2 regions of the Streptomyces sp. NPDC002232 genome follow, and region 2 is predicted to be linked to the other one. Evidence: riboswitches for the same ligand, from Rfam matches in the RefSeq annotation. Region 2 holds a riboswitch; the other holds the start of a gene.
What was found. Region 2 has a riboswitch for thiamine pyrophosphate ahead of ACFYXU_RS00405 (thiamine ABC transporter substrate binding subunit). Riboswitches for the same ligand answer to the same signal wherever they lie in the genome.

Region 1: it holds a riboswitch for thiamine pyrophosphate, as region 2 does, so the genes downstream of both, thiC (phosphomethylpyrimidine synthase ThiC) here and ACFYXU_RS00405 (thiamine ABC transporter substrate binding subunit) in region 2, are expected to answer to the same signal.

What each region holds. Positions count from the first base shown of each region.
Region 1 covers NZ_JBIARV010000006.1:519,132-524,989, forward strand. Annotated here, with positions in the region: gene ACFYXU_RS30630 (YibE/F family protein) at 1-1,224, opposite strand, end outside; TPP riboswitch at 1,296-1,430, shown strand; gene thiC (phosphomethylpyrimidine synthase ThiC) at 1,424-3,208, shown strand; gene ACFYXU_RS30640 (hypothetical protein) at 3,277-3,927, opposite strand; gene ACFYXU_RS30645 (metallophosphoesterase) at 4,087-5,541, opposite strand; gene ACFYXU_RS30650 (LacI family DNA-binding transcriptional regulator) at 5,828-5,858, opposite strand, start outside.
Region 2 covers NZ_JBIARV010000001.1:96,887-102,744, forward strand. Annotated here, with positions in the region: gene ACFYXU_RS00400 (ABC transporter permease) at 1-801, opposite strand, end outside; gene ACFYXU_RS00405 (thiamine ABC transporter substrate binding subunit) at 840-1,934, opposite strand; TPP riboswitch at 2,010-2,119, opposite strand; gene rlmN (23S rRNA (adenine(2503)-C(2))-methyltransferase RlmN) at 2,149-3,255, opposite strand; gene ACFYXU_RS00415 (hypothetical protein) at 3,358-3,570, shown strand; gene ACFYXU_RS00420 (hypothetical protein) at 3,657-4,112, shown strand; gene ACFYXU_RS00425 (tetratricopeptide repeat protein) at 4,337-5,858, shown strand, end outside.

The sequences.
Region 1 (5,858 bases), on a different contig from region 2:
CTCGGCGACCAGCTCGCTGTTGGCCACGGTCCCCATGCTGCTCTGGGCGATGGAGAAGAGCAGCAGCAGCGGCAGCGCGGCGCCCGCGTAGGCCAGGACCAGGGTGTTCACGACCGAGGCGATGTGGTCGCGGCCGATCCGGATGGCGGCCCGGTACAGGCCGCGCGGCCCCATGCCCGGGTCGGCCTGGTGCAGCTCCCAGACGGCCGACGTCTGGGTGACGGTGACGTCGTCGAGCACACCGAGCGAACCGATGATGATCCCGGCCAGCAGCAGGCCGGACATGTCGATCTCCGGGTACAGGCCGTGGATCAGGCCGGTGTTGTCGTCGGTGTTGCCGCTGAGCGACGCCCAGTCGATGAACACCGAGCCGAGCAGCCCGATCAGCATCAGCGAGATCAGCGTGCCGAGCACCGCGACCGAGGTGCGGGCCGAGAGCCCGTGACACATGTAGAGCGCGATCAGCATGATCGCGCTCGACCCGACCACCGCGACGACCAGCGGGTTCGATCCCTCCAGGATCGCCGGCAGGATGAAGAGCGTCAGCACCAGGAAGCTCGCCCCGAGCGCGATGAGCGCCATCACGCCCCGCATGCGGCCGACGAGCACGACGACCAGGGCGAAGATCCCGGCGAGCACCGCCAGCGGGATCTTCCGGTTCACGTCGGTCACCGAATACTGCAGGTCGCGCGGGGCGTCGGGGGCGTACGCCACCACCACCCCCTGGCCCTGGTGCAGTTGGCGCGGCGCGTCCGGCTGCACGACCTCGACGAACTTCCGGCCCTGGTCCGGTCCGGTGGTGACCTCGACGGTCGCCTTCGCGCACTGCCCCCGCTGGGCGTTGACCGCCTCGCGCCCCTCCGGAGTGGAGGTGTCGCCGGTCGGCGGGACCTGCGCGGCGTTCACGTCCTTGCAGTCGACGTGCTCGACGGAGACGACCTCGCCCTGCTGGGTCTGCCGGTCGAAGCCGACGCCGGTGCGTTCGTGCGCCGGAGTGCCGCCGGGCCACAGGACCACGAGGCCGACCACGACGGCGGTGGCGAAGGGGATCAGGACGGCGGCGATGACCTTGCGCAGATGCCGTGAGACCGGGGCGGCGGGCCCGTGGCCATGGCTGTGGCCGTGGCTGTGCGCCCCGCCTCCGTGCCCGTGCGAGGGGCCGGATTCGTGTCCGGGACCGTGGGCGTGGCCGTGCGGCTCGGGGGTCTGCTGGGGGGAAGTCACCGACCGATCATCGCAAGAACGGCGGGGGCCCACTGTTCAGCACGCCCGTGAGGGCGCTAGCGTGGTGACACCTTTGCACACGCGGGAGCTCGGAGCACCGGGCTGAGAGGGCGCTGATCACCGTACGCACGTACGGGAGGAGGCTGCGCCGACCGCCGAACCTGTTACCGGGTAATGCCGGCGTAGGGAGATCGGTCTCATGACCATTCAGGATGCACGCACGCCTGCCTCCGACCAGAACCAGCCCGACGGGCAGGAGCGCACGCCGGGCTGGCACAAGGGGTACGTCCAGGGTTCGCGCCCCGACCTCCGGGTGCCCGTCCGTCAGGTGCACCTCACCAACGGCAAGGACGTCACGCTCTACGACACGTCCGGCCCGTACACCGACCCCGCCCTCGACACCGACGTCCGGCGGGGCCTTCCGCCGCTGCGCGAGAACTGGATCATCGCGCGCGGCGACACCGAGGAGTACGCGGGCCGCCCGGCCCGCCCCGAGGACGACGGCATCAAGCACACCTCGCCGCGCGGGGGTGGGCTGAAGAACCTCGACGCCGTCTTCCCCGGCCGCCCCCGCCTGCCGCGCCGAGGCCGCGCCGGCGAGGCCGTGACCCAGCTCGCGTACGCCCGCCGGGGCGAGATCACCCCGGAGATGGAGTACGTCGCGATCCGGGAGAACGTCTCCCCCGAGGTCGTGCGGGAGGAGATCGCCGCGGGCCGCGCGGTGCTGCCGGCGAACGTGAACCACCCGGAGATCGAGCCGATGATCATCGGCAAGCGGTTCCTGGTGAAGGTCAACGCCAACATCGGCAACTCCGCCGTCACCTCCTCCATCGAGGAGGAGGTGGAGAAGATGACCTGGGCGACCAAGTGGGGCGCCGACACGGTCATGGACCTCTCCACCGGCCGCAACATCCACACCACCCGTGAGTGGGTGCTGCGCAACTCCCCCGTCCCGATCGGCACCGTGCCGCTCTACCAGGCGCTGGAGAAGGTCGACGGCCGGGCCGAGGACCTGACCTGGGAGATCTACAAGGACACGGTCATCGAGCAGGCCGAGCAGGGCGTGGACTACATGACGGTGCACGCCGGCGTGCTCCTGCCGTACGTGCCGCTCACCGCGCGCCGCAAGACCGGCATCGTCTCGCGCGGCGGCTCGATCATGGCCGCCTGGTGTCTGGCGCACCACAAGGAGAACTTCCTCTACACGAACTTCGAGGAGCTCTGCGAGATCCTGGCGGCGTACGACGTCACGTACTCGCTCGGCGACGGACTGCGCCCCGGCTCGATCGCGGACGCCAACGACGAGGCGCAGTTCGCGGAGCTGCGCACCCTCGGCGAGCTCAACACGATCGCCAAGCGGCACAACGTGCAGACGATGATCGAGGGCCCGGGGCACGTCCCGATGCACAAGATCAAGGAGAACATCGACCTCCAGCAGGAGATCTGCGAGGAGGCGCCGTTCTACACGCTCGGCCCGCTGACCACGGACGTCGCGCCGGCGTACGACCACATCACCTCCGGCATCGGCGCGGCCATGATCGCCTGGTGGGGCACGGCGATGCTCTGCTACGTCACGCCCAAGGAGCACCTGGGCCTGCCGAACAAGGACGACGTGAAGACGGGCGTCATCACGTACAAGATCGCGGCGCACGCGGCGGACCTCGCCAAGGGGCACCCGGGCGCGCAGGAGTGGGACGACGCGCTCTCCGACGCGCGGTTCGAGTTCCGCTGGGAGGACCAGTTCAACCTGGCCCTCGACCCGGTCACGGCGCGCGAGTTCCACGACGAGACGCTGCCCGCCGAGCCCGCGAAGACCGCGCACTTCTGCTCGATGTGCGGTCCGAAGTTCTGCTCGATGAAGATCTCCCAGGACATCCGCCGCGAGCACGGCGGGACGCAGCAGGAGATCGAGGCGGGCATGGCGGAGAAGTCGAAGGAGTTCGCGGCGAGCGGCAACCGCGTCTACCTGCCGCTGGCCGAGTAGCGCCCGCAGCCCGCAGCCCGCAGCCCTCAGCCCGCAGCCCTCAGCTCGCAGCCCGCAGCCCTCGTCCCTCAGGGTTTCGTCGCGTCCGGTGGGCCGGTCGCGGCGAGGGCGTCCCGGAGGAAGGGGAGGATGCCGCGCTCCAGGAGGGCGCGGCGCCAGGCCTCCCGGGCGCGGGAGAGCTCGTCGTCGGCCGTGGCGGTCCCGTCCGCCGCGGCCGGCCTGTTGCGCAGGGCGGTCAGGAGCAGGCCGGCTCCCGCGCTGAGCAGTCCCGCGGCGGCGAGGGCGGCGAAGACCAGGCCGGCCGTCAGCAGGGTCGTGCCGAACACCAGCGTGGGCGCGACCGCGTGCAGCACCGCCCCGACCAGCAGGAGGACGACCGCGGCGGTGCCCGCGAGGACGGGCACCATCACGGTGACGATCGCGATGACCCCGGCCCCCGGGTCGGTGCCCGCCCCGGGGTCCGTCAGGGAGGTGCGCGGCGCGGCGGGCGCCCGGCTCTGCTCGCGGACCTTCACGAAGTGGTCGTACTCGCTCGCCGCGGCGGAGGTGATGAGCGCGGTCGCGTTCAGGGTCATGGCGCGCAGCTGCGCGACCGTGAGCCGCGTGCCGACGCCGGCGAGTTCCGGACGTGCGTGGGCGGTGCTCAGTGCGTCGTCGAGGACCCGCTCGTACTCGGCGCGATCCTCGGTCAGCAGGTGCGGAGCCACGTTCATGTGCATCCCCCGATGCTCCGTAGGCCCGGATCAGCCGTGGGAAACGGTCGGTTGGGCAGAAACGGAGGAGAGCCTGCTACGGATGACCCGATGGTATTGCGGTGACACCACGACCTGACAGGGTGTTTCCCGAAATCGCTCTTCCCGGATGCGCAGGGTGATAGGTCAGTCGTTCAGCGGGAGTTGGACGACCAGTAGCTTTCCGGCCATGGTCACTCCGCCGTCCATCGCGATCGCCAGACCGTCGGCGTACACGTGCGGACCGTCGACGACCGGGCCCGCGCTGTCCTCGCCGTCCTCCGTGCCGACCTGGCCGAGGAGGTACGGGATGGGGCTGTGGCCGTGCACGATCCGGCGGCCGCCGTAGGTCGAGAGCAGTTCCTCGACGGCCTGCGGGCCGCCGTCGTCGCGGAACGCGAAGCGCTTCGTGAACTTCCGGAAGACGTCCCAGACCTCGTCGGCGTCGTTCCGGTTGAGGATCTCGTGGACCGTGTCGTTGACGTCCTCGATGGTCTCGCCGTATTCGAGGTACGCGGTGGTGTCGGAGTGCACCAGGAGGTGGTCGTCCTCGCGCACGACGGCGTCCAGCCGGGACATCCACTGGAGGTGGACGTCCTGGAGCCGGTCCATGTCGTGCTTCTGGCCGCCGTTGAGCAGCCAGGCGGCCTGGAAGGTGGCGGTGCCCGCGCCGGAGTTGACGGGCGTGTCGCCGAAGCGCTTGGCGCCGATGAGCAGCAGCTCGTGGTTGCCCATGAGGGCCTTGCAGTAGCCGCCGGCGGCCGCGGCCTCGGCGGAGAGCCGCATGACGAGGTCGATGACGCCGATGCCGTCGGGGCCGCGGTCGGTGAAGTCGCCGAGGAACCAGAGCCGGGCGTTGCCCGCGGCCCAGCCGCCGTTCTCGTCGATGAGGCCCTGGGCGCGCAGGGCGGCGATGAGCTCGTCGAGGTATCCGTGGACATCGCCGACCACGTAGAGCGGGCCGGGTCCGTCGCCGTTCGCGGGCTCGGGCGCGGGAGCCTGCTCGGGGGCGACCGGGACCTGGACGGTGTCGCCGCGGTTGATGACCGGGAGGTCGCGCTCGGTCGGGGTGTACCCCTCGGGAGCCTCGCCCTCGGGGAAGGCGTTCCCGGGGTGGCCGGTGGCGACGGAGACGATCGAGGAGCCGGCCGGGGCGGCGAACGCCGGGGCGAGGCGCTGACCCAGGTGGAGGGTCGGATCGGCGGGCATGGGCGCGGTGGCCTGCGGCGCGGCGGCGGCGGGCTGCGGTGCCGGGGCGGACGCGGGGGCCTGCGGTGCCGGGGCCGGTGCCGACGCGGGTGGGAGGGGCTCGGCCGGCGGGCTCGGCACCCGGACGGCCTCGACCGGCGAGGGCGCGACCGTGGGCAGGCGCGTGGCGGACACCGGGTGTTCGGCGACGGGGTGCTCGGCCGTGGCCTGCCGTCCGGCGGGCGCCGGATGCTCGGCGGGGAGGCGCTCGACGGCCGGAGCCGAGGGTGTCTCCCCGGCGGCGGGCGCCTGGGCGGCATGACCCTGTACGGGCACGCGGGCGTACGGCGGTACGCGGAAGTCACGCAATGTCGCCGTGCGTACCACGGGCTCCTGACCGGCCCCCTGAGTCATCGACCCCTCCACCACCGTCGCGATGCCCTGCACATCGCGGACCGGCCTGGTCGGGGCGGTCCGCGATGTCGTCCGCCCATCATAGGAATGAGCGTCCCTCTCTGTGACGCACCAGGGGTGGTGAATCCGGGTCCACTCCGGGTTCATCGGTTGTTTCGCCCGAATTGAGAAGGTCCGGTCCAGGGTTGGGGCCGGTGCGGTGTCCGGTTTCCCCGTCCCCGCCCCCGGGCAGGGGCGCGGACGGCGGTTCGGGCGACGGCCGGCTCGTGCGCCGCCGCCCGTGGGGTCAGTCCTTCGAGGGCGAGCGCGGCGGGCTG
Region 2 (5,858 bases):
GCGCGCGGTGGTCTCCGGCGCCACCAGCCGCAGCGCGGTCTCCCGCCGCCGTACCGTCCAGGCGTGCACGCCCAGGATCGCGCCGACGGCGACGAACTGGACGAGGGTCAGGACGGCGGCCGTCCGCAGGTCGAGCAGCCGCGCGGTCTGCCGGTAGATCTCGGACTCCAGGGTGGAGTAGGCGTCCCCGCCGAGGATCTGCACGACACCGAAGGAGGTGAAGGTGAAGAGGAAGACCATGAGGGCGGCCGCTCCCACCGCCGGCACGAGCGCCGGCAGCGTCACCGTCCGCCAGGCCCGCAGGCGCGAGGCGCCCAGGACCCGGGCGGCCTCCTCCTGACGCGGGTCGAGCTGCGCCCAGAGGCCTCCGACGGTCCGTACGACGACCGCGTAGTTGAAGAAGACGTGCGCGAGGAGGATCGCCCACACGCCGGTGTCGAGGCGCAGCCCCCACAGCTCGTCGGTGAGCCCGTGCCGGCCGACGAGCGCCAGGAACGCCGTGCCGACGAGGACGGTCGGCAGCACGAACGGGACCGTGACGACGGCCCGCAGCACGCTCTTGCCGGGGAAGTCGAAGCGGGCGAAGACGTACGCCCCCGGCAGCGCGACCAGCAGGGTCAGGCCGGTGGAGGCGAGCGCCTGCCAGAGGGTGAAGCCGAGCACGTCGAGGATGTCCGGCCGGGTCAGCGTCTCGCCGATCCCGCCGAGCCGCCAGGTGCCGTCGGGCCGCAGCCCGCGGTCCACGATGGACACGACGGGCCAGGCGAAGAAGAGCCCGAAGAACGCGACGGGCAGGGCCATCAGGCCGAGCCGCGTCACGCTCCCCCGGACGTCCCGGGTCACTTCAGGACGAGCGACGACCACTGCTGGATCCACGGGTCACGCTTCTCTGCGATCTTCTCGGGTGCCATGGTCTCCGGCTTGTCGACCACGACGCCGTGCTTCGTGAAGAGCTCGGGCAGGGCCGCGTCCTTCGCCACCGGGTTGACGAACATCTGGAGCGGCATGTCCTCCTGGAACTTCTTGGAGATCAGGAAGTCGATCAGCGCCTTGCCGCCCTGGGGGTTCTTCGCGCCGTTCAGCAGGCCGGCGAACTCGGTCTGGCGGAAGCAGGTGCCGGTGGAGACGCCGGTGGGCGCCACCTTCGGCTGCGGCTCGCCGTAGAGCACCTCGACGGGCGGGCTGGAGGCGTACGAGACGACCAGCGGCCGGTCGCCCTTGGCCTGCTTGCCGCCGGCCGAGCCGGAGAACTCCTGGTTGTAGGCGAGCTCCCAGCTGTCGACGGTCTTCACGCCGTTGGCCTTGAGCTTCTTCCAGTAGTCCGGCCAGCCGGCGTCGCCGTACTTCGCGGCCGTGCCGAGCAGGAAGCCGAGGCCCGGGGAGGACCGCTCCGGGTTCTCCACGACCAGCAGGTCCTTGTACGCCGGCTTCGCCAGGTCGTCGAAGGTCACCGGCGGCGCCAGCTTCTTGTCGGCGAAGTACTTCTTGTCGTAGTTGACGCAGATGTCGCCGGAGTCGACCGGGGTGACCCGGTGCTCCTTGTCGAGCTGGTACGCGGCCGGGACCCGGTCCAGGCCCTTCGCCTCGTACGGGACGAAGATCCCGTTGTCGAGGGCGCGGGACAGCAGCGTGTTGTCGACGCCGAAGAAGACGTCGCCCTGCGGGGAGCCCTTGGTCAGGATCTCCTTGTTGACGGCCTCGCCGGCGTCGCCGCTCTTCAGGACCTTGACCGTGAAGCCGGTCTGCTTCGTGAAGTCGGCCAGCACCTCCTTGGAGGCGTTGAACGAGTCGTGGCTCACCAGCGTCACCGTCTTCGGCGCGGGCTGGTCGGTCTTGCCGGCCGCGCCACGGCTCTCTTCGGTGCCGCACGCGGCCAGGCTGGTGACGCCGAGCGCCGCGACGAGCGCGGCGGCGGCGGCCTTCTTGATGCTCACTGGATTCCTCCTGGGTGTGACCAGGAAGAGACGCGGCCCTGCCCGCGTCCGGGGGACACGGGCAGGGCGCAACAGCTTGAGTTGCGACCGAACTTCCTACCCAGAATGACCTGGGCGAGGTTCAGAGGGTCTGCGGTCTACGGTTACCGCACTCTCAGCGCTGTGGCGCTCCCCTGTCGGAATATGGAGATGTGTTCGAGCCCAGACTACAAGGTCAGCGCTCGGCGGCGGCGAGCTGTCCACAGGCGCCGTCGATCTCCTGGCCCCGGGTGTCCCGGACGGTCACCGGGACGCCGTGGCGGGCGATGGCCTCGACGAAGGCCTTCTCGTCCTCCGGGCGGGAGGCGGTCCACTTCGAACCGGGCGTCGGGTTCAGCGGGATCAGGTTGACGTGCACCCGCTTGCCCTTGAGGAGCCTGCCGAGCAGGTCACCGCGCCAGGCCTGGTCGTTGATGTCCCGGATGAGGGCGTACTCGATGGAGATCCGGCGCCCGGACTTCTCCGCGTACTCCCAGGCCGCGTCGAGGACCTCCCGCACCTTCCAGCGCGTGTTGACGGGCACGAGGGTGTCGCGCAGCTCGTCGTCGGGCGCGTGCAGGGAGACGGCGAGACGGCACTTGAAGCCCTCGTCGGCGAAACGCAGCATGGCGGGCACGAGACCGACGGTGGAGACGGTGATGCCGCGCTGCGAGAGGCCGAGCCCGTCGGGCTCGGGGTCCGTGAGGCGACGGATGGCGCCGACGACCCGCTTGTAGTTGGCGAGCGGCTCGCCCATGCCCATGAAGACGATGTTGGAGAGCCGCGCCGGGCCCCCGGGCACCTCGCCGTCGCGCAGGGAGCGCATGCCGTCCACGATCTGGTGCACGATCTCGGCGGTCGACAGGTTCCGGTCGAGGCCCGCCTGCCCGGTGGCGCAGAAGGGACAGTTCATCCCGCAGCCGGCCTGCGAGGAGATGCACATGGTGACCCGGTCCGGGTAGCGCATGAGCACCGACTCCACGAGCGTGCCGTCGTGCAGCCGCCACAGGGTCTTGCGGGTGGTGTCGTCGTCGCACGAGATGTGCCGCACCACGGACATCAGGTCGGGCAGCAGCTCCCCGGCCAGCTTCTCCCGCGAGGCGGCCGGGATGTCGGTCCACTCGGCGGGGTCGTGGGCGTACCGCGCGAAGTAGTGCGTGGACAGCTGCTTGGCGCGGAAGGGCTTCTCGCCGATCGCGGCGACGGCCTCCTTCCGCTCGGCGGGCGTGAGGTCGGCCAGGTGCCGCGGCGGCTTCTTGGCTCCGCGGGGGGCGACGAAAGTGAGTTCTCCGGGCTTGGGCATGGTTCCCCCAGTGTCGCAGACGGAACGCGGTGACCGGGGTCCCGAGGATCCGGTACGGGCCGCCCCGCGCCGTTCGGGGCCGTTCCCGGGCATCCTGGAGGTATGGACAGTGCCCCGATCGTCGTCCATCAGCCGTCCCCCACCGGCGGGAGGCGCGTCACCGCGCGCGGCAGCATTCTCGGCCTCGCCCACAGCGACGAGGACGTCGTCGAGTTCCTCCGCCGCGCGGGCCTCCCGGACGCCGAGGACCTCCTCGACGACCCGGCCTGGGTCAAGTGGCGGGGCGGCCGAGCCCACGAGTACGAGGCGGCTTGACGACCGGCTGCGTTTCCGCGGAACACGACGCGGTGCGCTGCGGGGCGGGATTGAATGGAGTCCTGGTTCTGCGTGGGAGGGGCGTCATGTTGGCTGAGGGGCTCGCGGCCATCGCTGCGGCGGGGGCCGGAGCGGTGGTGCAGGCGGCGGGAACAGACGCCTGGGAAACGGTGCGGGACCGTGTGAGAAGGATTTTCGGCGCACATCAAGAGCGCACGGTGAGTGAGTCGCTCGACCATACGTCGGCGACGCTGCAGCTCATGGTGCGTGAAGAGGACCGTGAACGCGAGCTGGCGCGGCAGGCGGCCTTCTGGCGGCTCAGGTTCGAGGAGCTTCTGGCCGGCAGCGAGGGTGAGCGGAGGCAGGCAGCGGCAGCCCAGTTGTTGTCCCTGGGGGACATCTCGGAACAGACACCCGCGTCTCGCCATACGTTCACGGGGAATGTCTCGGTCAGGGCCGACAGAGGGTCGGTCGCGGGGGTCGTTTTCGAGGGCGACGTTCATATCGAAAACCCTCGTTCGCCGGGCCGGTCTCAGGGCTGACCGCTTCCGGGTCGCATGGGCCCTCAGTGAGCGCGGACACGTCCGTCTATGCCTCCGACGGCGGTCTCGCCATCGGGAGTGTCCAGAACTTTCACGCGCCGCAGCCGACCTCACGCGTCTCGTGGCCTCATCAGGTGGGAGTGGTTCCACTCGAAGCTCACTGCTTCGAGCCGAGACCGACTCTGAGTTCACTTTCCACACGTTCCACGAAGATCCTTTCGGGCATGGGCGGGGTGGGCAAGACCCAGCTGGCGGCCCGGTACGCGCGCTCGGCCCAGGCCGAGGGAAGGGCCGAGCTGCTCGTCTGGCTCAGTGCCGTCAACCGTGATGCGATCGAGCTCGCGTATGCGCAAGCGGCGCGTGATGTCTGCGCCGTCACGGAGGAGAACCCCCACCAGGCCGCGCGCATGTTCATCGCCTGGCTCCAGACGACCGAGCGGTTCTGCCTCATCGTCCTGGACGACGTGGCGGATCCAGCAGATGTTCGAGGACTCTGGCCGCCGTCCCGCCCCCAGTGCCAGGTGGTGGTCACCACCCGGCGTCGGGACTCCGCTCTGCGAGGTCAGGGCCGAGACTTCATGGAGGTCGGGGTCTTCACCGAGAGAGAATCCGTCTCGTATCTGGTGAGGAAGCTCGATGCGCACGGCTGCCGGGGCCGGGGGGACGAGATCCTCGATCTCGCCACCGATCTCGGACACCTGCCCTTGGCGCTCGCCCAAGCCGCCTCCTACATCGCCGACCAGGGCTTGCGGGTGCCCCGCTACAGGGAACTGCTGGCGGATCGGCGCCGAGTCCTGTCGGAGCTGGTCCCGGACGGGGGCAGCCTGCCGGATGACCATGAAGAGGTACTGGCCGCGGTCTGGGACCTGTCCGTGGCGCGGGCCGACCAGCTGTGGCCCGAGGGCATATCCCGCTACCTCCTGGCCCTCGCGTCGGTGATGAACGCGAACGGAATTCCCGATGCGGTGCTCACGAGCAAGCCGGCTCGCTCGTACCTGGGAATCTGCAAGTACTTGATGTTCGAGCCGGAGGGACCGCTCGACGTCCAAGTGCCCGAGCTTTCCGAGGACGAGGTGTTGGCCTCCCTGCGCTCCCTGCATCGCCTGAGTCTGGTGAGCCACTCGCCGTACGAGACACATGGCATGGTGCGAGTCCACCCCCTCGTGCAGCGCGTGGCACGGGAGTCCGTGGACGAGGCCCATCAGGAGGAGCTGGCGTTCTTCGCCTCGCTCTGCATTCTTTCGTCATGGTCGCGCGACGCGGAGGAGCGGGATCTGAGGCACGTACTGTGCCAGAACATCGACGCGCTTTCTTCCCTTGCCTTTGATTCATTGTGGAAGGTCGAGGCCTACGAGGTCCTTTTTCATGGCGCAGACAGTCACGGCTATGCCGGAATGTACTCCACCGCGATCTCCCAGTGGCGCGCGCTCTGGGAAACAGCCACCGAGATCCTTGGCCCGGATCACTCGGACACGCTGAGATGCCTTCGTCAGCTCGGTTTCTGGCAATCACGGGACAGAGATTTCGATAACGCTGTCGATACGCTCATGCAGGCATATTCGGATCTGCTGAGGGTCGAAGGTCCGAACGATGTCGAGACCCTCATCGCGCGGAGTCAATTGGCGCAGATGCTGGGAGCGCACGGAGCATACGAGAGTGCTGCGCACACGTTCGAAGAAATCCTTGAAGGTTTGCTCGTGAACCATGAGCCCGCCCACATCCTGGTGATCGAGGCGCGATGCCAGA